2 regions of the Paenibacillus sp. FSL H8-0282 genome follow, and region 1 is predicted to be linked to the other one. Evidence: predicted binding sites of a transcription regulator. Region 1 holds the regulator's gene; the other holds the start of a gene.
What was found. The regulator CtsR, encoded in region 1, represses protease genes until heat stress. The targets are predictions, from matches to a motif close to ATGGTCAATAAAGGTCAAACA.
Positions count from the first base shown of each region.

Region 2: clpP (ATP-dependent Clp endopeptidase proteolytic subunit ClpP) is a predicted target of CtsR. The motif match lies at 7,825-7,845, and genes of this name have one in related genera.

Region 1 covers NZ_CP150146.1:6,197,985-6,213,002, reverse strand. The annotation lists rRNA gene NST94_RS27105 (23S ribosomal RNA) at 1-1,906, shown strand, start outside; rRNA gene rrf (5S ribosomal RNA) at 2,035-2,151, shown strand; gene NST94_RS27095 (GNAT family N-acetyltransferase) at 2,573-3,745, shown strand; gene NST94_RS27090 (CtsR family transcriptional regulator) at 4,040-4,501, shown strand; gene NST94_RS27085 (UvrB/UvrC motif-containing protein) at 4,532-5,056, shown strand; gene NST94_RS27080 (protein arginine kinase) at 5,085-6,149, shown strand; gene clpC (ATP-dependent protease ATP-binding subunit ClpC) at 6,185-8,653, shown strand; gene radA (DNA repair protein RadA) at 8,840-10,207, shown strand; gene disA (DNA integrity scanning diadenylate cyclase DisA) at 10,221-11,297, shown strand; gene pssA (CDP-diacylglycerol--serine O-phosphatidyltransferase) at 11,362-12,099, shown strand; gene NST94_RS27055 (PIN/TRAM domain-containing protein) at 12,277-13,365, shown strand; gene ispD (2-C-methyl-D-erythritol 4-phosphate cytidylyltransferase) at 13,461-14,159, shown strand; gene ispF (2-C-methyl-D-erythritol 2,4-cyclodiphosphate synthase) at 14,156-14,644, shown strand; gene gltX (glutamate--tRNA ligase) at 14,696-15,018, shown strand, end outside.
Region 2 covers NZ_CP150146.1:178,321-193,338, reverse strand. The annotation lists gene secG (preprotein translocase subunit SecG) at 1-4, opposite strand, end outside; gene eno (phosphopyruvate hydratase) at 236-1,522, opposite strand; gene gpmI (2,3-bisphosphoglycerate-independent phosphoglycerate mutase) at 1,596-3,140, opposite strand; gene tpiA (triose-phosphate isomerase) at 3,142-3,894, opposite strand; gene NST94_RS00925 (phosphoglycerate kinase) at 3,921-5,102, opposite strand; gene gap (type I glyceraldehyde-3-phosphate dehydrogenase) at 5,219-6,229, opposite strand; gene NST94_RS00915 (sugar-binding domain-containing protein) at 6,343-7,395, opposite strand; tRNA gene NST94_RS00910 (tRNA-Arg) at 7,664-7,738, shown strand; gene clpP (ATP-dependent Clp endopeptidase proteolytic subunit ClpP) at 7,932-8,528, shown strand; gene NST94_RS00900 (GDSL-type esterase/lipase family protein) at 8,618-9,256, opposite strand; gene NST94_RS00895 (DUF4163 domain-containing protein) at 9,368-10,471, opposite strand; gene NST94_RS00890 (SIMPL domain-containing protein) at 10,598-11,353, opposite strand; gene NST94_RS00885 (HPr family phosphocarrier protein) at 11,523-11,792, opposite strand; gene whiA (DNA-binding protein WhiA) at 11,890-12,819, opposite strand; gene NST94_RS00875 (YvcK family protein) at 12,865-13,812, opposite strand; gene rapZ (RNase adapter RapZ) at 13,867-14,766, opposite strand; gene NST94_RS00865 (ROK family glucokinase) at 14,813-15,018, opposite strand, start outside.

The sequences.
Region 1 (15,018 bases):
AAGGGAAACAGCCCAGACCATCAGCTAAGGTCCCCAAGTGTGTGTTAAGTGGGAAAGGATGTGGAGTTGCACAGACAACCAGGATGTTGGCTTAGAAGCAGCCACCATTGAAAGAGTGCGTAATAGCTCACTGGTCGAGTGACTCTGCGCCGAAAATGTAACGGGGCTAAACACACCACCGAAGCTATGGCTAGATGCTTTGCATCTGGGGTAGGGGAGCGTTGTGTAGGGGTTGAAGGTGTACTGAAAAGAGCGCTGGACACTACACAAGTGAGAATGCCGGTATGAGTAACGAAAAGATCAGTGAGAATCTGATCCGCCGAAAGCCCAAGGTTTCCTGAGGAAGGCTCGTCCGCTCAGGGTAAGTCGGGACCTAAGGCGAGGCCGAAAGGCGTAGTCGAAGGACAACAGTTTGAAATTACTGTACCACCGTAATCCGCTATGAGCGATGGGGTGACGCAGGAGGGTAGTGACGCGGACTGATGGATGTCCGTCTAAGCAGTGAGGCTGATGTGTAGGCAAATCCGCACATCATTAAGGCTGGGCTGTGATGGGGAGCGAAAATTATAGTAGCGAAGGTCATGATCTCACACTGCCAAGAAAAGCCTCTAGCCAGGAGAAGGTGCCCGTACCGCAAACCGACACAGGTAGGCGAGAAGAGAATTCTAAGGCGCGCGGAAGAACTCTCGTTAAGGAACTCGGCAAAATGACCCCGTAACTTCGGGAGAAGGGGTGCCCCGGTAGTGTGAATAGCACGAGGGGGCCGCAGTGAAAAGGCCCAAGCGACTGTTTAGCAAAAACACAGGTCTGTGCGAAGCCGCAAGGCGAAGTATACGGGCTGACGCCTGCCCGGTGCTGGAAGGTTAAGGGGAGTGGTTAGGGGTAACCCGAAGCTATGAACCGAAGCCCCAGTAAACGGCGGCCGTAACTATAACGGTCCTAAGGTAGCGAAATTCCTTGTCAGGTAAATTCTGACCCGCACGAATGGCGTAACGACTTGGGCGCTGTCTCAACGAGAGATCCGGTGAAATTTTAATACCTGTGAAGATGCAGGTTACCCGCGACAAGACGGAAAGACCCCATGGAGCTTTACTGCAGCTTGATATTGAATTTGGGTACGATCTGTACAGGATAGGTGGGAGCCGTAGAAATCGGAGCGCAAGCTTCGGTGGAGGCGCCGTTGGGATACCACCCTGATCGTATCTAGGTTCTAACCTAGTACCCTTACCGGGTACGGGGACCGTGTCAGGCGGGCAGTTTGACTGGGGCGGTCGCCTCCTAAAGAGTAACGGAGGCGTTCCAAGGTTCCCTCAGAATGGTTGGAAATCATTCGCAGAGTGCAAAGGCATAAGGGAGCTTGACTGCGAGACCTACAAGTCGAGCAGGGACGAAAGTCGGACTTAGTGATCCGGTGGTACCGCATGGAAGGGCCATCGCTCAACGGATAAAAGCTACCCTGGGGATAACAGGCTTATCTCCCCCAAGAGTCCACATCGACGGGGAGGTTTGGCACCTCGATGTCGGCTCATCGCATCCTGGGGCTGAAGTAGGTCCCAAGGGTTGGGCTGTTCGCCCATTAAAGCGGTACGCGAGCTGGGTTCAGAACGTCGTGAGACAGTTCGGTCCCTATCTGTCGTGGGCGCAGGAAATTTGAGAGGAGCTGTCCTTAGTACGAGAGGACCGGGATGGACGTACCGCTGGTGCACCAGTTGTTCCGCCAGGAGCATGGCTGGGTAGCTACGTACGGACGGGATAAGCGCTGAAAGCATCTAAGCGTGAAGCCCCCCTCAAGATGAGATTTCCCAATTAGTAAGACCCCTTGAAGACGACGAGGTAGATAGGTTGGAGGTGGAAGTGCAGCAATGCATGGAGCTGACCAATACTAATCGGTCGAGGGCTTATCCTATACGTAGAATGCAGATTCGTTTCGGATTCAGTTTTCAGGCATCAAGCCTGTAACACGCTTAGAAATTCATTCTCACTTCTGGTGAAGAACCGAATTTCACGCGGCAGCGTCTGTTTCACAGACGCATGTTTGGTGGCGATAGCGGAGGGGTTCCACGCGTACCCATCCCGAACACGACCGTTAAGCCCTCCAGCGCCGATGGTACTTGGACCGAAGGGTCCTGGGAGAGTAGGACGTTGCCAAGCACAAATAGACCACTGTTGATAACTCGACAGTGGCTTTTTTGCGTCTATTATAGATTGTGGAAAACTTGTGGATAATTCATTGGAATTTGCAGAAAACTTACGCACATGTGGATAGATGATTAAAAGGCAAAAAATCACCAAATGGTGTGGATTAAGTACATATTTATGTAGATCTGTCAACAGAAAACCTAAGTAATACACGGGTTGCTGTGGATATAGTCATATTTATGTGGATAGAGGGATTAATAAGTGGATAATTATTTTAACTTGAATAGAACAAGATTACAAGACTATTTTTAAAACTGCCTAAGGCTGTGGATAACTGAAAAAAGTTCGAAAAATATCCTTATAATTCGCACACAATACACTCTCTTGTTATACTAACCATAAAAGTAAATTCATAAATGATGAGGTGAGTTTTGTGGATATCAGACAGTTGCACTCAGAAGAGTTTGATCTAAGCATGGATTTATCTGAATATGCTTTTCAATACAAGCTGCCTAGTGAGAAAAGGGCGAATGCTAAGGAAAGATTTAAAGCAGAACGCGTATGGGGTGCTTTTGAAGAAGGTACTTTGGAAGCTAAACTTACTCTTCTTCCGTTCGAAGTGTACATACAAGGTAGATTAGTACCTATGGGAGGGCTCGCAGGGGTAGCGACATGGCCAGAGAATCGCAGACAGGGGCATGTGGCAAAGCTCCTGGCGCATACGCTGCAAACGATGAATGAGGCGGGGCAGACATTATCTTTTCTGCATCCGTTCTTGATCCCCTTTTATCGCAAATTTGGTTGGGAAGTTTATTGTGAATATAAGAAATACTCCATTCCTGTTGCCAAGTTTCCCAAGAAGGTTGAAGTTGAGGGCAAGGTAAGACGTGGTGTTATAGATATCGAAGTATTGGACAACTTATACAATCGTTTTGCAGTTAGATATAACGGAACACTTAAGCGTGATTTGGACTGGTGGGAAAACTCTGTTCTGGATGATGAAGGTCAGACTGCGGTATTTTATTCACAGCTTGGGGAACCTGAAGGATACGTACTATATAAGATAGAAAATAGAGAGCTGGTCATTGATGAATTTGTGTTTTTGAACGAACAGGCCCGGCAGGGGCTGTGGACATTTCTTGCGAATCACGATTCGATGGTGACCGGTGCATCGCTAAAACTGGTGCCATCCGATGATATGTTACCCTTTTTGCTGCCTGATCCGCGTATAGAGCAGGAGAATTATCCTTATTTTATGGCGCGTATTGTTAATGCTAAAGCATTCGTGGAGAGTTATTCTTTTAAGCGTCACAACAGTCAGAAGAAACAGGTTATCTATATTGAAGATAAATATGCCCCATGGAATGACGGGTTGTGGGAATGGACTGTCTCCGAAAAGGGAGCAGCAGCTTTCTTGCGTATAGAGGGTGAACGGGATGCAGCTGACTTAAGCTGTGATATTGGTTCGCTGACGATTCTAATGTTTGGATATAAACGCCCGGCAGAGCTGGCTCGTTATGGACGTGTGACTGGTAATCCGACGGCTCTGGAATGGCTCGAAGAAATCATACCGCAAGCTGAAACTGCACTTTTTGATCATTTTTAGAAAATAATTAGGCTCTCCCCTTCGAAAGATGCTGGGAGAGTTCTTTATTTCCGAATACATTCGCTGAAAAAAGTGAAAAATAAGAGAATCCTCTTGGAATTAGCACAGAATATGTTATAATATTAAAAAGTCAAAGAAAGTCAAAGTCAACGCACCTGATGACATACAGTGCGATCCTCTGAATTCGTGAAGTTTTCTTCAGACTTATATGAATGAAGTTCACTAATGAATGTCATTAAGGATGCGGGCCGTAAGCGATATTATGAAGCTTTAAAGAGCACTGGAGGATGAGTGATGCGCAATATCTCTGATATTATTGAACAATATCTGAAGAATATTTTGCATGAAAGTCCCGAAGGTACGGTGGAAATCCAGCGAAATGACCTGGCGGACCAGTTCTCATGCGTACCGTCACAGATCAATTATGTTATTAGTACACGCTTTACACTGGAAAAAGGCTATGTGGTGGAAAGTAAACGTGGTGGCGGGGGATATATTCGTATTCAACGTTTTGAATTGCCGCCCAACGTGGCACTGCATGCCCATTTAAACCATACTATAGGTGGCGGGATAGATCAGAACGCTGCCGAAGGGTTGATTTATCAACTGGAGGAAGCTGGTTTTCTAAGCAAGCGTGAGGCGTGTCTTATGCGCGCTGCTGTTTCTCGGGATTGCCTAACGGTTAAGATTCCATATCGGGATGAGATTCGGGCCAAGATTATGAAGGCGATGTTAATCTCTTTGTTAGGCAAATAATTGTCAATCATAAGGGAGGGGCTTTCGCTTATGCAATGTCAGGAATGTGGCGTCAAGCCAGCAACACTCCATTTCACCAAGATCGTGAATGGAGAGAAGACAGAATTTCATATCTGCGAGAGCTGTGCGCGGGAGAAGGGTGAACTGATCCCGGGAACTGCTGGAGGATTCTCCATTCACAGCTTGCTGTCCGGTCTGCTTGATCTTGAAGGGGCCGGTAAGGAAAAGACGGCTGCTACGAAGACTACGCAGAGTCTGCAATGTGAGAATTGTGGGATGACGTACTCGCAGTTTAGCAAATTGGGTCGTTTTGGCTGCAGCTCCTGTTATAAATATTTTAACAGTGCACTGGACCCGCTATTTAAACGGGTGCATGGCAGCACTTCGCATGTAGGCAAGATTCCTAAACGTGCTGGAGCACAAATTGTGTTTAAGCGGCAAATTGATGAATTGAAGCTGGAATTACAGCAAAGTATCGCACAGGAGGAATTCGAAACTGCGGCAGAGCTGCGGGATCAAATTCGCCAACTTGAAAAAGAAATGGCACAAGAGTAAAGTCTTTGATATATAGGGGGGATATGACATGTCAAGTCTCCGATTTACTGAACAAGCGCTTAGTGATTGGATGCGCTCGGGAGGCAGTCACTCCGAGATTGTAATTAGCAGCCGTATGCGTATTGCACGTAATTTAGAGCATCTTCCATTCCCTATGCTTGCTTCCTTAGAGCAATCGGAAGAAGTATTAGAGCTGCTGGCCCCTGTGTTTCATGGGGAAACTGCTGCCGAATTCGGATCTTTTCAACTGATAAAGCTTGCAGAAGTGAATGAACTGGATAAAAAGGTATTGGTCGAGAAACATCTCATCAGTCCTAATCTGGCTAATGATTCACGTGGCGCAGCTGTGATATTAAATGAAGATGAGTCGGTCAGCATCATGATTAACGAAGAAGACCATCTGCGGATCCAATGTCTGTTCCCGGGTCTTCAGGTAAGAGAAGCATGGGAACGTGCGACAGCCATCGATGATATCTTCGAATCGGCTGTGAATTACGCTTTTGATGATAAAAGAGGATACTTGACCAGTTGTCCCACCAATGTGGGTACAGGGCTGCGTGCCTCAGTAATGCTGCATTTGCCAGCACTAGTAATGACCCAACAGATCAATCGCATATTGTCAGCAGTGAACCAAGTGGGATTGACTGTAAGAGGAATTTATGGTGAGGGCAGCGAAGCAGTAGGGAACATCTTTCAAATTTCCAATCAGATTACTCTCGGTCAAACAGAAAGTGAAATCATCGAGAACCTTCACAGTGTAGTCACCCAGATTATAGAGCATGAACGAAATGCCCGTGAAAGGCTGCTTGTAGATTCCGCTTTAAGAATTACAGACCGAGTGAAAAGATCTTATGGGATTTTGTGTTATGCAGCTCTAATGGAGCTTAAAGAATCCGCACAACGGCTGTCTGATGTGAGACTTGGGGTTGACCTTGGCATACTGGAAGGCCCTTCGATTTCCGTGCTTAATGAGCTTAACGTTAAGACACAGCCAGGATTTCTGCAAAAAATGTTCGGTGACGAGATGAACGCCACTGAACGGGATATGTATCGGGCGAAACTGCTCCGAGAAACACTGGGAACACAACATTAATATAGATATTTATTATTCATGGAGGTGCAGGAGATATGATGTTTGGAAGATTTACGGAACGCGCACAAAAAGTGCTAGCGCTAGCGCAGGAAGAAGCTGTTCGTTTAGGACACAACAATATTGGCACAGAACATATTTTGCTAGGACTTATTCGTGAAGGAGACGGCATTGCTGCTAAAGCATTAATCGCTTTGGGTCTGGGTCTTGAGAAAATCCAGGACGAAGTGGAGACACTGATTGGCAGAGGCCAAGAACAACCTACGAACATTGCTTATACTCCTCGCGCCAAAAAAGTAATCGAGTTGTCGATGGACGAAGCCCGCAAGCTGGGACATACGTATGTCGGCACTGAGCATATTCTGCTAGGACTTATTCGTGAAGGAGAAGGTGTCGCGGCTCGTGTGCTTAATAACCTCGGCATCAGCTTGAACAAAGCTCGTCAGCAAGTGCTTCAGCTTCTGGGAAGCAGCGAGGCTGCATCCAGTCATAGCGGAACACCTGCTAATGTCAGCACACCGACTCTAGACGGCCTAGCACGCGATTTGACGGCTTATGCCAAGGATGGCAACCTGGATCCAGTTATCGGTCGTAGCAAGGAAATTGAACGTGTTATTCAGGTACTGAGCCGCCGGACGAAGAACAACCCGGTGTTGATAGGTGAACCTGGGGTTGGTAAAACAGCTATTGCTGAAGGCTTGGCCCAAAAGATCATTAATAATGAAATTCCAGAAACACTGCGCGACAAACGCGTAATGACGCTCGATATGGGCTCTGTAGTGGCTGGTACTAAATATCGCGGTGAGTTTGAAGACCGCCTCAAGAAAATCATGGATGAGATTCGCCAAGCGGGGAATATCGTACTCTTTATCGATGAGCTTCATACGCTGATCGGTGCTGGTGGCGCAGAAGGTGCTATTGATGCATCTAACATTCTTAAGCCGGCTTTAGCCCGCGGAGAACTTCAGTGCATCGGTGCGACGACGCTGGATGAATATCGTAAATATATTGAAAAAGATGCAGCTTTGGAGCGCCGTTTCCAACCGATTACGGTGGATCAGCCATCTCCAGAAGAAGCGGTACAAATTCTATTTGGACTTCGCGATCGTTATGAAGCACATCACCGTGTGAAAATTACGGATGAAGCTATCGTGGAAGCTGTAAAGCTGTCTGATCGTTACATTCCGGATCGGTTCCTGCCGGATAAAGCCATTGACCTTATCGATGAAGCAGGGTCTAAAGTAAGGCTTCACTCTTACACTATCCCGCCAAATCTGAAGGAACTAGAAATGCGCTTGGATGATATCCGCAAGGAGAAGGATTCCGCTGTGCAGAGCCAAGAGTTTGAGAAAGCGGCTGCCCTGCGTGATACGGAGCAAAAAATCCGTGAAGAGCTTGATACGACTAAGAACCAGTGGAAAGAAAAACAAGGACGCACCGACTCTGAAGTTACACCTGAAGATATCGCACAGGTTGTCGCAAGCTGGACGGGGATCCCTGTAAGCAAGCTGAAGGAAGAAGAGACCGACCGTCTGCTTAACATGGAAGCTCTGTTGCATGAACGAGTGATTGGTCAGGACGAAGCTGTTAAGGCTGTCAGCCGGGCATTGCGCCGGGCGCGTGCGGGTCTTAAAGATCCGAAACGTCCAATGGGCTCGTTTATCTTCCTCGGTCCTACGGGTGTAGGTAAAACTGAGTTGGCACGTGCGCTTGCTGAAGCTATGTTCGGCGATGAAAATGCGGTCATTCGTATTGATATGTCGGAATACATGGAGAAGCACTCCACGTCCCGTTTAGTTGGTGCCCCTCCTGGATATGTCGGCTATGAAGAAGGCGGCCAATTAACAGAGAAGGTACGTCGTAAACCATACTCTGTAGTACTGCTTGATGAAATTGAAAAAGCGCATCCGGAAGTATTCAACATTTTGCTGCAAGTGCTTGAAGATGGTCGCCTTACCGACTCTAAAGGCCGGGTAGTTGACTTCCGTAATACACTTATCATTCTGACCTCTAACGTAGGCGCACAGGCAATCAAGAAGAATTCGACGCTTGGATTCACGGCTGTGCAAGATGCAGGAGCAGAATACGGCAATATGAAGGGCAAGGTTATGGAAGAGCTCAAGAAGAGCTTCCGTCCAGAGTTCTTGAACCGGATCGACGAAATCATCGTCTTCCACTCACTCGATGAGAAACATATCGCTGAGATCGTTACGTTGATGTCTGATGAGCTCCGCAAGCGCCTGCGTGAATATGATGTTGATTTCGTACTCACGGATGCAGCGAAGGCCTTCTTGGCTAAAGAAGGTTATGACCCAGCCTTTGGTGCACGTCCATTGCGCCGGGCAATTCAGAAGCATATTGAGGACCGTCTTTCTGAGGAATTGTTGAGAGGAAATATCCAAAAGGGTGATTCCCTCAATATTGATGAGGTCGGCGGAGAACTTGTGGTGACTAAAGTGGACGCTCCAGTAGCGCCAGCGCTTGAAAAAGAAGTAGAATCCGAATAAAATAAACAAGGCTTTCGCTCCTTATTTATAGAGGAGCGGAAGCTTTTTTTATTGGAAATAGATCAATTTAAAATATACATTTAATGCAAATACCGAATGACCTTTCGTTAAAGGGGTAGAAATGGTAAACTTTCATTAGAAGAAAATGATCCGAATTGTAAACAGTTCGGACCGTAAGGAGAACAAATGGCTAAAGCAAAAACAAAATTTTTTTGCACCGACTGTGGATACGAATCGCCAAAATGGTTCGGGAAATGCCCAGGGTGCCAGGCTTGGAACTCCATGGTGGAGGAAACGGAAAGCGTAGTCAAAACACAGGGAATGAATGCCCCTATTTTTCATAGTAAAGAAAAGGCACAGTCGATCATAAGTATAGAAAGTGACAAGGAACCGCGCATACTGACAGGTATAGGTGAGCTTAACCGTGTTCTCGGTGGGGGGATCGTACCAGGATCGCTGGTACTAGTAGGGGGAGACCCAGGAATCGGTAAATCTACGCTCTTATTACAGACCTCTCACGCCCTTACAACACAGGGATTGCGAGTACTGTATATCTCGGGCGAAGAATCGGTAAGGCAAACTAAGCTGCGCGCGGATCGCCTCGATGCGTTGTCAACGGAGCTTTATGTACTATGTGAGACAAATATGGAAAGCATAGAAGAAGCGATCGAACAAATCCAGCCACAATTTCTTGTCATCGATTCTATTCAGACCGTATTTATGCCAGAAGTAACGAGTGCGCCAGGCAGCGTGACCCAGGTTCGGGAGTGTACGACAAGATTTATGCGTATCGCTAAGATTCGTGGAATTGCAACAGTTCTCGTTGGTCATGTTACCAAGGAAGGGGCTATTGCTGGACCACGGATGCTTGAACATATGGTGGACTGCGTGCTGTATTTTGAGGGTGAGCGGCATCATACGTATAGACTTTTGCGGGCTGTAAAAAACCGCTTTGGCTCTACGAATGAAATCGGCATTTTCGAAATGGGTGAAGCGGGGCTTACCGAAGTAGAGAATCCATCGGAGCTCTTTTTATCGGAACGTCCGCTTGGCGTGGCTGGTTCTACTGTGGTGGCAAGTATGGAGGGAACTAGACCTGTGCTTGTAGAACTTCAGGCACTTGTTGCTGCCACCCACTTCCCTTCCCCACGGCGAATGTGCACAGGCATGGATCACCAGCGGATGGCACTTATTATCGCTGTACTCGAGAAACGGATGGGCATGTTCCTGCAGAATCAGGATGCATACCTTAATGTTGCCGGGGGAGTAAAGCTGGATGAACCGGCGATTGATCTAGCTGTAGCTATTAGTATCGCCTCCAGTTTTCGTGATATTTCAACAAAACCTTACGACGTTTTCTTCGGAGAAGTAGGACTTACCGGTGAGGTAAGAGGCGTTTCGCGCGCGGAAATGCGCGTTAAGGAGGCCGCAAAACTTGGCTTCCGGCGGGTGATTATGCCTGAAAAGAGCATGAAGGGATGGAAGCACCCGCAAGATATCCAGATTATTGGCGTCAGTACCGTAGCAGATGCACTATCGGTCGCGTTAGATTAGGGGGCACAGGGATATGAAAGAATATAACCAATTAGAGAATATGAATGATCTGCTCAGACTGGCGGCACCGGGTACACCTTTTCGGGAAGGTTTGGAGAATGTGCTGCGCGCTAAGACAGGGGCACTTATTGTCGTAGGGTACAGTCCTGAGGTGATGGACGTAGTGGATGGCGGATTCTCCATTAACTGCGATTTTTCGCCCAATTATTTATATGAGCTAGCTAAAATGGACGGAGCTATTATTCTAAGTGAGGATTTAAAGCGTATATTGTATGCTAATACACAACTTATACCGGACTCCTCTATCTCATCCATCGAGACAGGGATCCGTCACCGGACCGCGGAGCGGGTAGCGAAGCAAACGGGTAAGCTGGTGGTTTCCATTTCACAACGCCGCAATATCATAACGCTATATCAAGGCTCGATACGTTATGCACTCAAAGAGATCGGCGCAATTTTGGCAAAGGCTAACCAAGCGATTCAGACACTCGAGAAGTATAAAGCAGTGCTCACGCAAGGACTGACGAATTTGTCAGCTTCAGAATATGAGGGCATTGTTACCGTTGCTGAAGTAGTGGGTGTTATCCAGCGTGTAGAGATGGTTTTGCGCATAAAAATGGAGATCAAACGCTATATCAACGAATTGGGCAACGAAGGACGCCTGATCAGCATGCAGATGGAAGAACTGGTTGGAAATACAGAGGAAGAAGCATGGCTTCTATACAGAGACTATGCTAAGGAAGAGCAGGAGGATAAAATCCGTGAAATTATCGCCGGTCTCAAACGGATAAGCGATGATGATCTGATGGATGACAACCATATTGCCCGTATATTGGGTTATTCTTCTACGGCAATTACCTCTGAAGAAGTGGTGACTCCACGTGGTTATCGCCTGCTTAACAAAATTCCGCGGCTTCCGAATGTGATCATTCACAATCTGGTGGAGCGGTTTGAAATGCTGCCTAATTTGATGTCCGCAAGCATTGCTGAATTGGATGAAGTGGACGGAATTGGGGAGGTGCGGGCCCGTAATATTCAGGATGGGCTCAAACGTTTACAGAAGCAAGTTCTTATTGACAGGCAAATGTAAATAACATACAATCACGTAATATTGGGGACGTTAAAGGCCAAAGTTAGAAAATTGAGGTGAAGAAATGATACAAAAATCAATTCCGAGTCTTTTTACGATAGGTAATTTGATGCTCGGAATGTTTGGTATCATGATGGCGTTTGACGGTAAGATTAGCATGGCCGCTATCATGGTTATTATTGCTATGCTGTTAGACGGCTTAGATGGTCGAGTAGCTCGCGCTCTAAAATGCGAAAGCGAATTTGGCAAGGAGTTGGACTCCTTATCTGATGTCGTTTCTTTCGGAGTCGCACCGGCCGTTATTTTGTACGTCTCAAGCCTGCAGGATTTGAACTCTGCATTAGGCTGGACAGTAACTGCGATTTTTCCGGTGTTTGGTGCTTTGCGCTTAGCCCGTTTTAATGTTCGTCCGGGAGTTCCGGGTTATTTTATCGGTTTGCCAATTCCTGCTGCAGGTGGTGTACTGGCCACATTAGCTCTTTTTAATAAAGATGTTTCGGCTCCGTTTATGATCGTTGCTACACTGCTCTTATCCTATTTGATGGTCAGCACTGTTAAATATCCTAATTTCAAAAAGATTGGATTGCCGAAAAAAGCGGTGGTTGGAGCGCCAGTGGTTATTGTTGTTGCAGTGGCTGTAGCTGTAGTGTTCCCAGAGCAAATCGCTAAGTTGATCTTTGTCTTACTTGGAATTTACGCATTATACGGCTTTAAGCAAAATATTGATCGGTTGACAGCCAGACGCCGTCATCGTCGTCGTAGCCGTTCAGAGGATAAAGTGTATCACTCCAAGAACGGTTAATCGGTCCAAAAGGTAAGGTAACTGAATAAATTATGACCAAAGGTTTTGTCTTCCCTAGGGGATGGCAAAGCCTTTTTGCATTTCCAGCGCTACCCTAAGTTTATCGTCTTGAAAATTGGAACATACTGGTGAGGAATAGATCCATTTAGGATGAATAAAAAGGAGGTGCGTTAGGTTATGTGGAAAAAAGTGATTTTGTCTTTTGCCTTAATATGTGGTGCTTGGTCAGGTTTTTCGCTATACCATGCGCTCGAAAGAGGATTCCCCAAGGGGATGGAGAAGCTGGGTGAAAGCTTACCTGTTGAAGGAAGCATTTTATTTACGGTGCTGGGTGCCATTATTTTTTTGTTTGCGGGGTCTTTATGCGCGGAATGGGGAGGTTCAAAACTGCGGGAGGCGGTTCACTACTGTTCGCGTATTCCAATGAATGAATTAGCTGCAAGTGCAGCTGGGCTTACAGGGGGGCTTCTGTTATCTCTCCTGTTATACCCTGCAATGATCTGGCTTGGGAAAGCTGGGCAGCTGCTGCAAGTGCCAGCTACGTTAGCTTTTGGATATCTGGGGCTACGGATCGGTTTGGAGAAAAAAGAGGAGCTAGCTGCACTGTGGACATCTGGACGCTGGGGTCAAGCGGCTGAGCCGGAAGGCCGCGGGCTTGAGGAACATAAAATCCTCGACACAAGTGTTATTATCGATGGAAGAATCGCTGACATTTGTAAGACGGGATTTATTGAGGGAACCATTGTCATACCTGAATTCGTGCTTGAAGAGCTCCAGCATATTGCTGATTCCTCGGATCTGTTGAAGCGGAACCGGGGACGGCGTGGGCTTGATATTCTCAATAAAATTCAAAAAGAGCTTGATGTGAAGGTATTGATCTATGAGGGAGATTTTGAAGAAATCTCTGAGGTTGACAGTAAGTTAGTGAAGTTAGCGAAGGTACTCCAAGGTAAAGTAGTCACTAATGATTTCAACTTAAATAAGGTTTGCGAATTGCAGGGTGTTTCCGTTCTGAATATTAACGATCTGGCGAATGCTGTGAAGCCTGTAGTGCTGCCTGGTGAGGAAATCGTAGTTCAGGTCATTAAGGATGGCAAAGAACATGGACAAGGGGTAGCCTACTTAGACGATGGAACGATGATTGTTGTAGAAGGCGGACGTGAATATATCGGGACTACGATGGAGGTTCTGGTCACTAGCGTGCTGCAAACTTCGGCTGGCCGAATGATATTTGCTAAGCCAAAACTTTTGGAAAAAGCGCAATAAGTGAAGATAAAGTGTATGGGGACTGTCCTATGGGTTGGAAATGCCCGCCAAACACGTTATGATGGGATTATACGTGAAAGACAGGAGCCAGATTAATGTCAAACAGTGTGGGCGTCGTCATTGTGGCGGCAGGCAGAGGAACGCGAATGGGAACTGCGGAGAGCAAGCAATATTTGTTACTGCAGGGGAAGCCGATTATCGTTCATACGCTGGAGGTATTCCAGCAGCACGAATTGATCTCTGAAATCGTGCTCGTAACCGGTGAAGAGGATATTGAACGCTGCCGGGAATGGATACAGCTCTATAAGCTGGACAAGGTTAAGGCTATAGTAACTGGTGGATCTGAGCGTCAGCATTCCGTACATAAAGGGTTGTTGAAACTTACGACACAGTGGGTAATGGTACATGATGGTGTTCGTCCGTTTGTACAGCCAAATGAAATTGAGGCTTGCTACGAACGAGCGAAGCAGATGGGTGCTTCGGTTCTTGCTGTACCCGTCAAGGATACGATCAAACAGGTGGATAATGAAGGACAAGTACTGTCTACGCCGGATCGGCGAAGTCTGTGGGCGATTCAAACCCCGCAGACTTTTCGTCTTTCTGATTTGCTGGAGGCTTATGCAGCGGCGGAGCGGGATGGCTTTCTGGGCACCGATGACTCCAGCTTGGCGGAGCGTGCGGGGATTCCGGTTTCTGTGGTAGAGGGAAGCTACAGAAATATTAAGATTACGACACCTGATGATTTGGATTATGCAGAATTCACAGAAAGAAACAGGGGAGAGGGACAATCATGATCGCTGTAGGACAAGGATTTGATGTGCATCAGCTGGTAGAGGGCAGGCCTTGTATTATTGGGGGAGTTACGATTCCTTACGAAAAAGGATTGCTTGGGCATTCCGATGCAGATGTGCTGCTACATGCAGTTAGTGACGCGATTCTAGGCGCACTTGGACTTGGTGATATTGGCAGACATTTTCCGGATACAGATCCAGCTTTTAAGGACGCAGATAGCTTGAAGTTATTAGAAGAGGTATGGGCACTTGCTCGTGAGCGAGGATATAAGCTGGGAAATATCGATTCAACGATTATCGCCCAAAAGCCTAAGATGGCTCCGTACATTCCACAAATGACCGAGATTATCGCACGTGCGCTTAATGCTGACCCGTCCAAGGTGAATGTTAAAGCTACTACAACTGAGCAGCTTGGTTTTGCCGGACGCGGCGAAGGAATTGCCGCACAATCTATTGTCTGTCTACTCCAAGATGTGATATCATCTTGAGATGGTCTAAGTAGTAAATTAAGTTCAACCATATGAAGCGGAGGGAATACAATGACGGATGAAGTCCGGGTGCGTTACGCACCGAGCCCTACGGGACATTTACATATAGGTAACGCCAGAACGGCGCTGTTTAACTATCTGTTCGCCCGTAATAAAGGCGGTAAATTCATTATCAGAATTGAAGATACAGACGTAAAGCGCAATGTCGCTGGTGGTGAAGAGAGCCAGCTTAAGTATTTGAAATGGCTGGGTATGGATTGGGATGAGAGCGTTGATGTGGGCGGAGAGTACGGACCTTATCGTCAGACAGAACGTCTTGACTTATATCGTGTACATTGGCAGGATTTGCTGGACAGAGGTTTGGCTTACCGCTG
Region 2 (15,018 bases), 780 kb from region 1:
CCATTCACTTCCACCTCCTACGCCTAAGCATCACTATCTATGGTAATTTAGGTTATCACGATACATAAACAGTATTCTTATTTTATCATAGCGCTGTCGGTAATACAACAGCTTAGACTGTTAAGTCGTAGCTTTTCTTGCAAGATAAGGACAAACCTATTAAAGTCTATCTTCTTCAAATCATAAAAAAGACCCGCCATAACGGCGGGTCTTCGAAGTCTGCTATAAAAGCAGATTATCTTTTAAGGTTGTAGAAGGATTTCAGGCCGTTGTATTGAGCCAATTCACCCAACTCATCTTCGATGCGAAGCAATTGGTTGTATTTAGCAACACGGTCTGTACGGGAAGGAGCACCTGTTTTGATTTGACCAGCATTAGTCGCAACAGCGATGTCAGCGATTGTGCTATCTTCGGATTCACCGGAACGGTGGGAGATAACTGCTGTGTAACCAGCACGTTTAGCCATTTCGATAGCATCAAAAGTTTCAGTCAATGTACCAATTTGGTTAACCTTAACCAAGATGGAGTTACCGATACCTTTTTCGATACCTGTTGCAAGACGCTCAGTGTTAGTAACGAACAAGTCGTCACCAACCAATTGGACTTTATCGCCCAATTTTTCAGTAAGCAATTTCCAGCCATCCCAGTCGTCTTCGGACATACCGTCTTCGATTGTGATGATAGGATATTTTTCAACCCATGAAGCAAGAAGGTCAACATACTCAGCGGAAGTGTAAGATTTACCTTCGCCAGCAAGGGTGTATTTACCGTCTTTGTAGAACTCAGTGGAAGCAACGTCCATACCCAAGAATACGTCAACACCTGGTTTGTAACCAGCTTTTTCAATAGCTTCGATGATTGTAGTGATTGCTTCTTCATTCGAACCAAGGTTCGGTGCGAAACCACCTTCGTCACCTACAGCTGTGTTCAGGCCTTTGGATTGAAGTACGGATTTCAAGTTGTGGAAGATTTCAGCACCTGTGCGAAGAGCTTCTTTGAAGCTTGGAGCTCCTACAGGAAGAACCATGAACTCTTGAACGTCGATGTTGTTGTCCGCATGCTCACCACCATTGATGATGTTCATCATTGGTACTGGAAGAGTTTTAGCGTTGAATCCGCCCAGGTATACGTACAAAGGAATATCCAAAGCTGCTGCAGCTGCACGAGCTACTGCCATGGATACAGCTAGGATTGCGTTAGCGCCCAATTTACCTTTGTTAGGAGTTCCGTCCAAAGTAATCATCAATTTGTCGATGCCCACTTGGTCAAGAGCGTCCATACCGATAACTTCTGGAGCGATGATTTCATTTACGTTCTCAACAGCTTTCAGAACGCCTTTACCCATGTAACGGGATTTGTCGCCATCACGAAGTTCTACAGCTTCGTGAGCACCAGTGGAAGCGCCGGAAGGAACGATAGCGCGGCCTTTAGCACCGGATTCCAGATAAACGTCAACCTCTACAGTAGGGTTACCACGGGAGTCAAGGACTTCGCGAGCATATACATCAGAAATAATAGTCATGTAAGTTAATCTCCTTTTAACATTGTTTTGGTCTTACTTGTATAGCTTAAAATCAAAGGCGTTATACCTTACCTTACTTACGGCTAGCAATCATGGATTGTCCGGTCATTTCCGCAGGTTGCGGAAGTCCCATCAAATCTAGGATTGTTGGTGCTACGTCTGCAAGAATACCGGATTCACGCAATACAACATTCTCAGTAGTCACGATGAACGGAACAGGATTGGTTGTATGAGCTGTGAACGGGCGACCGTTCTCGTCAAATACCATATCTGCATTACCATGGTCAGCGATAATAATGGCAACGCCACCTTTGGCAACAACCGCATCCACTACTTTACCTACACACTCATCCGTCACTTCTACAGCCTTGATTGTTGGTTCCAGCATGCCGGAGTGTCCAACCATATCAGGATTGGCAAAGTTAAGAATGATAGCATCCTGTCTTTCCGCTTCGATTTCCGCTACGCAGGCTGCAGCCACTTCGTATGCGCTCATCTCAGGTTGAAGATCATAGGTTGCTACTTTAGGAGAGTTGATTAAGATCCGGGTTTCACCAGGAAGCTCCTCGTCACGTCCACCGCTGAAGAAGAAGGTTACATGCGGATATTTCTCAGTTTCCGCGATGCGCAGTTGCTTCTTGTTTTGTTGAACAAGCACTTCACCCAATGTGTTATCCAGGTTTTTCGGTGAATAGGCTACATAACCTTGTACCGTTTCGCTGAAAGTAGTTAGGCATACGAAGTGCAGGTTTTGCGGGAACAAAGGTCCACGGTCGAAACCGCGGAAATCTTGATTCGTGAACACTTGTGACAATTGAATAGCACGGTCAGGACGGAAGTTGAGGAACACGACGGAATCGCCGCTCTCTACTGCCGTTACAGGTTTGCCTTCACTGTCTACAATTACACTAGGTTCAACAAATTCATCAAATACCGAGTTTTCATAAGATGAAGTGATGGCTTGCACAGCATCCGTGTATTTAGGGCCTTCACCATAAACCATAGCACGGTAGGCTTTCTCTACACGTTCCCAACGTTTATCACGATCCATTGCGTAATAACGTCCGGACACCGTTGCAATTGTACCCACGCCAACCTCTTCGATTTTAGCTACTAGATCTTGGACAAACTTCTTCCCACTATCAGGAGCTACGTCACGACCGTCCATAAAAGCATGGATATACACTTCATGCATATCTTCTTTTTTAGCCAGGTCAAGCATAGCAAACAAGTGGTTAATATGGCTATGTACCCCTCCGTCGGATACAAGCGCGTAAAGGTGAAGCTTTTTGCCAGTGTTCTTAGCATTTCTAACTGCGCTAACCAGGGTTTCGTTATCGAAGAACTCGCCCTCGCGGATCGATTTATCAATACGAGTCAAATCCTGATAAACGATCCGGCCTGCACCAATATTCAAATGCCCTACTTCGGAGTTGCCCATTTGGCCTGCCGGAAGGCCTACAGCTTCACCGCAAGCAGTGAGTGTAGTGTTAGGATATTGTTTCAGGTAACGGTCATAGTTAGGTTTGTTGGCTTGAGCAACGGCATTACCTTCTGTCGTTCCACGCAAACCAAAACCATCCATGATGATCAAAGCTACGGGTTTTGGAGCTGACATCTTACTTCGCCCCCTCAACCAATTGAACGAAGGAATCCGGTTGTAAGCTGGCACCGCCAACAAGCGCACCATCGATGTCGCTTTGGCCCATGTACTCAGTTACATTCTCAGGCTTCACGCTGCCGCCGTATTGAATACGAACAGCTTCAGCTGTTGCTGCATCATACAGATCTTTTACAAGACTGCGGATGTAAGCAATAACTTCGTTAGCATCTTGGGAAGTGGAAGATTTACCTGTGCCAATAGCCCAGATAGGCTCGTATGCAATAACAACTTTTGCTGCTTGCTCGGCACTAAGACCTTGGAATGCAGCTTCAGTTTGTACTTTACATACTGCTTTAGTTTGATCAGCTTCACGCTCTTCGAGCTTTTCGCCAACACATACGATAGGAGTAATTCCGTGACGGAATGCAGCATGCATTTTCTTATTCACGATTTCATCCGTTTCGCCAAAATAAGCACGACGCTCAGAGTGGCCAATGATAACATAGTCCACACCAAGATCACTTAGCATTACACCACTGATCTCGCCTGTGTAAGCACCGTTATCTTCAAAGTGTAGGTTTTGTGCACCAATCTTGATGTTAGTACCTTTTGCAGCTGCTACAAGTGCAGGCAGGTTAGTAAATGGAGCGCAGATTACAGTCTCAACGCCTTCTACTTCTGCTTTGCCTTTAATTTCAGCAATAAAGCTTTCTGCTTCAGGAACTGTTTTGAACATTTTCCAGTTACCTGCAATAATAGGTGTTCTCATGACTTATGTTGCCTCCTTCTTAGGTCTTACTTATCGTTCAGTGCTTCTACGCCAGGAAGCGCCTTGCCTTCCATGAACTCAAGGGATGCACCGCCACCAGTGGAGATATGATCCATTTGATCAGCCAGGTGGAATTTCTCTGCTGCTGCTGCGGAATCTCCGCCACCAATAACAGTGTAACCTTCAGTAGTTGCACAAGCTTTTGCTACTGCAAGTGTACCTTCAGCGAATTTATCGATTTCGAATACGCCCATAGGTCCATTCCAGACAACCAGCTTGGAGTTCTTGATAATATCGGCATAAAGTTCACGAGTCTTAGGTCCGATATCAAGTCCTTCCCAACCTTCTGGGATTTCATTGTAATCAACGATCTTAGTGTTAGCGTCAGCACCAAATTTATCAGCAACAACAACATCAACAGGAAGCATGAAGTTTTTACCAAGTGCTTTTGCTTTTTCGATGAATCCAAGAGCAACGTCAAGTTTGTCGTTGTCTACTAGTGATTTACCGATTTCAAAACCTTGTGCTTTAGTGAATGTATAAGACAACCCACCGCCGATCAGGACGTTATCAGCCAAAGACAACAAGTTATCAATAACATCAATCTTGTCTTTAACTTTCGAACCACCGATGATCGCAGTGAAAGGACGTTCTGGGTTAGAAAGAGCTTTACCAAGAACAGACAATTCTTTCTCCATCAAAAGACCGGATACAGCTGGTAGGAAATGAGCGATACCTTCTGTCGATGCATGTGCACGGTGAGCCGCACCAAACGCATCATTAACAAACAAATCAGCCAATTCAGCGAATTGTTTAGCCAGTTCAGGATCGTTTTTCTCTTCACCTGGGTAGAAACGAACATTCTCAAGTACAAGTACGTCGCCTTCGCCTAGCTCAGCGATTTTTGCTTTTACAGCTTCGCCAATTGCTTCGTCAGCTTTAGCTACTGGTTTGCCAAGAAGCTCGGACAGACGTTCAGCAGCAGTAGTCAAACGCATGGAATCTACGAATTCGCCTTTAGGACGACCCATATGACTCGCAAGAATGATCTTTGCACCGTTCTCGATCAAATATTTAATGGTTGGAAGTGTTTCGCGAATACGAGTATCATCAGTAATTTTACCGTCTTCTACAGGTACGTTGAAATCCACGCGTACAAATACGCGCTTACCCTTTACTTCTACATCACGGACGCTTTTTTTGTTCATGATTAATTCCTCCACACCCAAAATTGTTTCTAGCAGGAAACAAGAAATACATTTAGAAAGAGCGGAAACAAGGAATTTCTGTTTCCGCTCTATAGATGTTGCTTATATCAAGTCAATTACTTAGCGATTTTAGCGAATTTCTCCAAAGTACGAACCAATTGTGCAGTGTAGGACATTTCATTGTCATACCAAGCAACAGTTTTAACCAGTTGTTTGTCGCCAACAGTCAATACTTTAGTTTGTGTAGCATCGAACAGGGATCCGAAAGTCATACCTTTGATGTCGGAAGATACGATTTCATCTTCAGTGTAACCATAAGTGTCTGGATCGGAAGCTGCTTTCATTGCTGCGTTGATTTCTTCAACAGTAACGCTCTTATCAAGAACAGTTACAAGCTCAGTCAGGGAACCAGTTGCAACTGGAACACGTTGAGCTGCACCATCCAATTTACCTTTAAGTTCTGGAATAACCAGACCGATTGCTTTAGCAGCACCAGTAGTGTTAGGAATGATGTTCTCAGCTGCTGCACGAGCGCGTCTGAAGTCACCTTTAGCATGTGGAGCATCCAAAGTGTTTTGGTCGCCAGTGTAAGCATGAATTGTAGTCATCAAGCCTTCAACGATACCGAACTTGTCGTTCAGTACTTTTGCCATAGGAGCTAGGCAGTTAGTTGTGCAAGATGCGCCGGAAATAACAGTCTCAGTACCATCAAGAATGTCATCGTTAACGTTGTAAACGACAGTTTTCATGTCGCCAGTAGCTGGAGCGGAGATAACTACTTTCTTAGCTCCACCTTTCAAGTGTTTTTCAGCTGCTTCTTTAGTTGTGAAGAAACCTGTGCACTCAAGTACGATATCAACGCCTAGGTCGCCCCATGGCAATTCTTCAGGGTTGCGGTTAGCAAGAACCTTAACTTCTTTACCATTGACTTTGAAGAAGCCATCATGCACTTCAACATCACCTTGGAATTTACCTTGAGTTGTATCATATTTAAGCAAATGAGCAAGCATCTTAGCGTCAGTCAAGTCGTTGATTGCTACCACTTCGATACCTTCTACATTTTGAATACGGCGGAAAGCAAGGCGTCCAATACGTCCAAAACCGTTAATTCCAACTTTTACACTCATTGAATAGTTCCTCCTAGAATTCGTTTTATTTATTCAAAACAGACGGTGAGGTCTGTCATGACAACAATGTTAAGTATGATGCAAGAAGTATGTTATTGCCTGCAATCTAAAAACTACGAAGATAGCTGTAGTTGATTGTCAATTTCCTTGCCTATTTCTACTGCAGCAGCCTCGTCCGTGACGAGAATATTCTCCTGCCCGAAACGCAGCATGGCATGAATGGCTTTGGCCTTGGGTTTGCCTCCTGCAATACCGATGACTTTCTCTGTCCGAATAATATCTTCTAGACGTAGACCCATCGTAAGCATGGTATGGACAACCTGACCCTCTTCATTGAAATAATAGCCAAAAGATTCGGCCACTGCCCCTTCACCCTGGATTTCCGAGACTGTAGCCTCGTCCAGTTTGCGGCGGCGGGTCATTTCAATGGCATCCCCAATCCCATGTACAATAATACGCGAACTACGGATGGTTTGTACAATCTCTCCAATATTAGAGTCAAGTGCCAGCGATTGGTATGCATCCCCGCTAAGCAAATCAGGGACATGCAACAACCGGTAGTTGGCTCCAACCCGCTTTGCCATTGTTGAGGCAATCGTGTTGGCTTGAATCTCCATACTCTCTCCTAATCCTCCACGCGCCGGAACAAACCAAGCGTTCTTATAGGAAAGGGACAACGGCGGTGTCAGTTGATCAGCCATATCGGCAAGCGTAGATCCACCTGTGACGGCAACTGTATCATCTGCGCGAAGTATACTCAGCAGCGCTTTCGCACCCGCTCGGCCAAGCTCTCGTTTGGTGAACGGCGATGACTCACAATCACCCGGTACTACAATAACTTTATCCAGACCATACGTTGCTCGAATTTTCTCTTCCAGCTCATCCAGACCAAATAGGCTCTTAACAACCGGCTCTAGCAAATCAAGCAGTCTACGTCCAGCAGCGCTAATGCGCATGCCAACACTCTCGATCTCAATAAGCCCTTGCGATTTCAGAAGATCCGTCTCGGCACGCAGTACCCGCTCAGTCATATCTAGCGAAGCGGCTAGCGTTCTGCGCCCAATAATATCGGACAGCATGATCTGATGAAGAATCGTGTACCGTCTCTTAAGGGTTTCCATGAGATCAGGCAGAAGCTGCTTTTGGATATCTAATAAATTACGCATACTTTCACTCCTGCAACTTCGTCTTCCTCTATTCCCTTGTTCATGGTCTCAAAACGTCCCGGGTAAACTTTTTAAGTCCCACCCATATTCTAACCAAATATTGCTCGAAGCGCAAGTCTTCCGAGAGTAGAATTCTCAAGCGCTTGTCTTCTTATACATTAATAAGGTCAGAAAAAGATATAGCGCCCGATGCCTGCCCCTAAAGCGCTTGTCCAGTATTAATATTACATTGCAATTGTGTAAAAATTGTATTATAATCATTTTTGTTGCGCCCGTGGTCCAATGGATATGACGTAGGCCTCCGAAGCCTGAGATCCAAGTTCGATTCTTGGCGGGCGCGCCATTAATTTCATTTTTGCACATAATTTAGTAGTGCCTATACTACTACTTAACCAAAGAGCCGCTTGTCGGCTCTTTTTTTTGAATATAAGTTTGACTTTCTTTGACTTTTTGTTTGAATTTGTTTATCATGTGGGTAATACGGCAAGAGTAAAAATGAATACATTTAAAGAACCAATATCAAGGAGGTTTTCCACGTGAGTTATATTCCTATGGTAGTAGAACAGAGCAACCGCGGCGAGCGCGCTTATGACATCTATTCCCGCCTGCTGAAGGACCGCATCATTTTCCTTGGAACGGAGGTTAATGACGTGGTAGCCAATTCTATCATCGCACAAATGCTGTTCTTGGCTGCCGAAGATCCTGACAAGGACATTCACCTTTACGTGAATAGCCCAGGCGGTTCCATTACTGCAGGTATGGCTATTTTTGATACAATGCAGTACATTAAACCAGACGTTTCCACCATCTGTGTGGGTATGGCAGCTTCCATGGGAGCTTTCCTGCTAAACGCTGGCGCCAAAGGCAAACGCTTCGCACTGCCTAACAGCGAGATCATGATCCACCAGCCTCTGGGTGGTGCTCAAGGTCAAGCAACGGACATTGAAATCCGTGCCCGCCGCATCCTCAAATTGCGCGATAAGCTGAACCGTATTCTAGCAGAACGTACGGGTCAACCTCTAGAACGTATTGAGAAGGATACAGATCGCGACTACTTCATGACTGCTGCAGACGCGGCTGAATACGGTATCGTAGATAAAGTAATCGAGAAGACATTGCCTAGCGGTGTGTAAGCTATAAAGTAAAAATATAAAGAGGCTGTGCTCTATCCGTTATGGTTAGAGCACAGCCTCTTTATATTTTATAGAAGACCTAAATCCAATTAAGCCAGGCCGCCATAACCTAGCGCATCCAGCTTCTCGGCAATTACGCGATAACCCCGGCCATTCGGATGCAAATGATCAATGGATAACAGCCCTCTCTCATTTCCTGCGAACTCACTGTAAATCGAAGCAAATCCACATACTCGGCTGCTGTACTGTGCTGCGTATTGATTAAACTGCCTGACCCACTCTGTCGCACCAACCACCTGAGGATAGGGGTTATATAATCCCACAATTCTAATGATAAAAGGTCTACGCGTCCTCGCCTTCAATTGTATAAGGATATTCATAATTGCAGAGAAATTTTGTTTGCATTCCTGAAGCGATCTGCGCAGTTCTGCGGATAAGTTGCCTTGCTGTCTTGCTGCTGATTTGGCCGCGTGAATCAAATCATTACCACCGATAGACACAGTGATGATATCAGCTACTCGAACGGCCTCACGCATCATGGAATTTCCGCGCAGCCGCTGCTCCAGCTCTGAAGTAGTCATTCCGTTCACGCCTAAATTCGTAGAGGCTACAGTAGTCCGCAGTCTCCCTTCTGCCATTCTACGGTACACCGGTACAAAACCGTTACCTGGCAGAGCACCAAATCCAGTCGTCAAGGAATCGCCAATTGCAGTATATTGGTAGCCCATAGCTCTCCCCCGTTCATAAACTAGTTACTCCCTTTAGCATATGAACAAGAGACAACTCTGGTAAGGGGGAGATGTCTTGTGCCGACATTAGCGGAGACGAAGCATTTCCATTTATTTTATGCCAGCAAACGGGCTACTGCCATCCGGTAAAAGCTCTTTGAAACTAAAAGTATACTCAGGGAAGCCTGCAGCATACGCTGTGTACTCATATAATTGGAAGAACAGAACAACCTTGTCGTCCTTCAGATAGAAATATTTCTCCGTATTCAATCCGTTGAATCCTCCCAAATAACTATCCTCTGCCTTCAGTAGCTTGCTCAGCTTTGCATTCAGCTGTTTTTTGTAGTTTGGATTAGCTCCAAACAGGTCGCCCAACAGTAGACGTTTACCATCCTTAAGCGAGAAGGTGAAGGCTTCACGGTTAGTCATTCCATGGGCCCCGCCCGTATCACTATACTGATGCATCACTATGCTGATCACACCATTCTGATTGTAGGTCACTACATAACCTGAATCATAGGTGTATTTGGGCTCTGCTCCATCTCGATCGGAGATATCCTGTTCTGCACCCGCCGCGAATTTCATAACACTTTCCTTCAAAGTATTATTAATAGCTTGTTGCGCACTGGAGTTGCCCAATCCACTGATCTTCGGATAATCAAGCTGAATAAAAGCTTCTGCCCGATCTTTAGCATAAGTTTCCGTGGTTACCGTCAGCGCGTTCTGCGGTCTGTTCACCACATTCAGCCTACTGGCGGCCCGACTCCAATCTACCTTATAACCCATATAATCATTTAACAATCCTGATGGAACATAGAGGCGATTATTAATTAACTTCCCTTCATACTCTCGAATGAAATAGTTGTTCACCCACACAGAAGTACCGTAGCTGGATAACATCAACTTGGCCTTGGTCGATCCTTTTCCAATCATGTACGCATTTTCCTTCTTATCATACACAAGCGGTAATCCCAACACATCTCGCATAAAAGTTATGGGAATCCAGGCCTGTCCTTCCTTCAAAATACCTTCCTGCAACGAATTTATCCCGTTTGCCTTTAAAACGATACGCGAATCAATAGCTTTATTCTCCGTTTTACTAGCTGCTGCATAACCCGTTTCGCTGGGCAGCAGACCTCCACCAAACAATAAACCTGCTGACATCAGACCTATGCCCCATTTGCGTGCTGATTCTTTTGAAATAATATTCATCATCTTATTTTTCCTCTCCTTTCCAATTTATTAAACAGAATCGTAGAGAACTTACACAAAAAAAGAGGCGCCCCCCACTATTACTAGTGGAAGATCACCTCTCCTCTCTGCATTCACCTTGTTCTGATACTATTTCAATTCATACATTACGCTCAGCTGAGTTGTAACTTTAACTACTCCGGGTTGCACGGATGTGCTTGCACCAGCATCTGCTGCAGCCATATTCATTTTTAGATTCTGTTCAAAATAAACCGGAGTGATATCGCCATCATTTTGGCTGACCGTGATCACTTGACCCAAGCTGCGTTTAGCTGCCTTAGCAATAGCCCCTGCTTTAACATCTGCATTCGCCATCGCTTTTTCAATCACCTGAGCTTCAAATGCAGAAGTATCTTCCACAGAAAAACGTGCATTTCCGATATTATTCGCCCCTGCCGCAGATGCAGCGTCCAGCAATTCACCAACCTTGGTCAGATCTCTATAAGACACTAACAGCGTATGATTGGCGTTGTACCCCTTCACTTGCTGTCCTTCTTTTTCGCTGTAACTATAATTGGGTTGCACATAAAACTGCGTGCTTTGAATATCTTTATCTGCAATTTTCCAAGTATTCTTCAGTAAAGTCATAATCTTCTGAATTTTAGCGGCATTGGTCTTCTGCGCTTCTTGCGCAGTTGTGGCCGTAGTATCCACACCGATGGACAAGTATACGATATCCGGCTTGAGGGACAATTCGCCTTTACCTACTACACTAACGACATTTTTCTGCACTTCATCTGCGTAAGCCTTTGCAGGACCTTGGAAAACACCACTCATGCTGATCCCTCCAATTAACAAACTCCCTACGATCATCACTGAACCAATTTTCTTCAATAAACCTTTCATATTTGCCAGCCCCTTTCATTTCTTGTGATTTGTTATTATCCTCTAGACGAGTCATTTTGGTAAATGTTGCACGTTCTCCATCTATTTTTTGGTATTAAAAAAAGCCCCGAAGGGCTTTTGGTCATGCGATAAATAAAGTCTTCCTAGCAGAAACGATGTTGTCTTCCTATTATTGGTTCTCAAGCTCTTCTTTGCTGACCAGACTTGTCAAAGCGTTTACAGCTTGATCGGCATCCGCACCGTCCGCGCTAATGTAAATCTCCGTGCCGGAACTGATAGCGAGGCTCATAATCCCCATAATACTTTTAGCATTTACTTTTTTATCATCTTTTTCCACGAAAATCTCCGACGAAAACTTGTTAGCTTCTTGCACAAACAATGCTGCCGGTCGGGCATGAAGCCCTGTCTTCAACCGAACAACTACCGGGTGCTTTGTCATGAAACGCTTACCCCCTAATTGAGTTCTCCCCAAAAGTTTCACATTAATTTTATATTATTATATCATTATAACGTAAACCACACTAGAAAAAAAGTAATTAGCCGCCTCGAACCTTGTCCGCCAGCTCATCAATCTTACGAAGCCGATGATTTACTCCCGACTTACTGACTGTACCTTTGAGCATTTCACCAACCTCCTTGAGGTTGATATCTGGATGCGCCATTCGAATTTCTGCTACTTCACGCAGTTTATCCGGCAAATTCTCCAGTCCCATTTCTCGCTGCAACAGCTTGATATTTTCAATCTGCCGCACCGCAGCACTTATTGTTTTGTTGAGATTTGCGGTCTCGCAGTTCACGATCCGATTCACGGAATTACGCATATCGCGCATAATTCTTACATCCTCAAATTTGAACAGCGCCTGATGCGCTCCAATCAAACTTAAGAATTCAATAATCTTCTCGCCTTCTTTAATGTAAAGAATGAACCCTTTTTTACGTTCGATGCAGCGTGCGTTTAGGTGGAATTCCCCAGCCAGATCCACTAATGCTTTACAATGTTCCTCATACATCGAGGAAATCTCCAAATGGTAGGAGGAGCCTTCCGGATTATTAACCGATCCGCCAGCCAGAAAGGCACCGCGCAAATAAGCACGCTTGCAGCAGTTATTCCCAACAATCTCATCATCAATACCATCGGTAAAAATAAATCCTTCCGACACAATTCTAAGATCCTTTAGGATCTCTTGTACACGGTTTGGGATTCTGACGATATAGACGTTATTTTTCTTCAAACGCATTTTTTTACGCACGAGTAGCTCAATATGGACCTGGTAATATTTCTTAAGTAAAGAATATACCCGCCTTGCAATCGCGGCGTTCTCCGTCGAAATGTCGAGAATAACCTTTTTGCTTGAAAGCTGCACAGATCCATTCATACGGATAAGCGCTGACATTTCCGCCTTCTCGCAGCAGGGTTCACTCTCCACCATCGTCAGCTCTTTTTTGGTAAGGGCCGCAAAAGACAAGGGTCTCACCTCTTTCTTGATAAGTACTTCGTTCTCATCTATAAGTTATACCCTAGGGTTTCTGTTTATCCAATCCTGCACAAGCTGATAAATGTGATGGCTAAGCTTATCGGTATCATGTCTCAAATAAGTTCGGAATAAAACCAGTTTATCGGCTATAACCTTGTATCCATTGCCATCCAGCGCTTCTTTATCAAGCTGCACCGGGCGCGCGCCCTTCTCGGCGTACTTCGTCTGGACCTGTTCCGGAATCTCACCGTCATTAACAATAACATAATCGAATAAATCGATCCCGATATGATCATATACAGCTTGAAGATGATCGCTGACGGTATAGTTATCCGTTTCACCCGGCTGAGTCATTACGTTGCAGACGAAAATTTTGATAGCATTCGAAGATACAACCGCTTCTGCCAGTTTCGGAACAAGCAGGTTGGGAAGAATGCTCGTATACAGACTGCCAGGACCCAGCAGGATCGCATCTGCATTCCGAATCGCCTCAAGCGCTTCGGGCAACGGTTCTACATCTGGCGGCTCCAAGGACACTCGTCTGATGATCCCGCCAGCTTCAGGGATTTTGGACTCCCCCGTGATAATCGTGCCGTCCGACATTTCTGCATGCAGGATTACAGCCTCACCGGCCGCAGGCAATACCCGGCCGCGAACAGCGAATAATCGACTGAGCTCCCGTACAGCTGTAACGAAATCGCCGGATATATCCGTGAGCGCAGCAAGTATCAAGTTGCCGAGACTATGACCAGCTAGTCCCTCACCCGTGTTGAAACGGTATCTCATAATCTCTGCCATGAGCGGCTCAACATCAGCCATAGCTGTCAATACGTTGCGGATGTCCCCAGGAGGAGGCATTTGCAGTTCACTGCGCAAAATACCTGAGCTTCCCCCATCATCGGCAACGGTAACAATAGCAGTAATATCTAATGGCTTCTCTTTTAAACCACGAAGCATAACAGATAACCCCGTGCCACCGCCCATAACGACGATACGTGGACGCTGTCTTTGTTCTTCAGCCACTATGACCCCTTCTCTCTAGTGCCGATCACGCTCGGAATCCCGATGACTAACGGTTACGGATTCCGTCTCGCTAACGCCCAGCATTTTACCCAAATACTCGGAAATGGCTACGGAACGGTGTTTACCTCCCGTACAGCCAATGCCAATGATAATCTGGGACTTACCTTCCTTACGATATTGCGGAATTAGAAAATGAAGCATATCGAGCAGTTTGGTCAGGAACACCTGTGTTTCAGGCCACTTCATTACATAATCGTAGACTTCACTGTCCTGGCCGGTTTTAGGCCGCAGATGGTCCACATAATGTGGGTTAGGCAAGAAGCGGACATCGAAGACAAGATCTGCATCAATAGGGATACCGTACTTAAATCCGAAGGATGTAATATTGACGGAAAGCGTACTTTTTCCTAGATGCGAAAACCGTGAAACGATCTTCTCCTTAAGCTGCACGGGCTTCATACTGCTGGTATCTAAACATAACGTAGCTGAATTTTTCAATTCTTCAAGCATTTTACGTTCTAGCTTGATACCATCAAGCGGCAGCCCCTTAGGTGCTAATGGATGATGACGTCGACTTTCCTTGTAACGCTGAACAAGTACTGAATCTGTAGCATCCAAAAACAAGATCTCACAGCCAATGGTTGACTCATCCTTGATATAGGCAAGAGACTCAGACAAAGCAGTGAAGAATTCTCGACCACGCAGGTCAATTACAAGGGCTACCTTGGCAATCTTACCCTTCGACTGTTCAATTAGCTCTGCGAACTTGGGAATCAGCACCGGTGGTAAATTATCGACACAGAAGAACCCTAGGTCTTCCAGACTCTGTACAGCAATTGTCTTCCCCGCACCTGACATTCCCGTAATAATAATCAGGGTGGCTCCAGCCGTTGGGGTATTGTCCAATTCGGTCATAAAAGCGTCCCCTCCCTAGATTTAGTATATGAATACTTCCCGTCTTTTAAGAACGCAGCAAAAGGCCGGCAGCCCCAACAATACCTGCGTCATTGCCAAGCTCAGCTGGAATAATCGAAACACCAGTTTGAAGCGGAGCCGGTGTCAATTTCGCAAACACACGACGAACCTCGTCAAATAGAATATCTCCAGCCTTAGACACACCGCCGCCAACGATAAATACTTCAGGGTTAAGCACAGCCGCAACAGAAG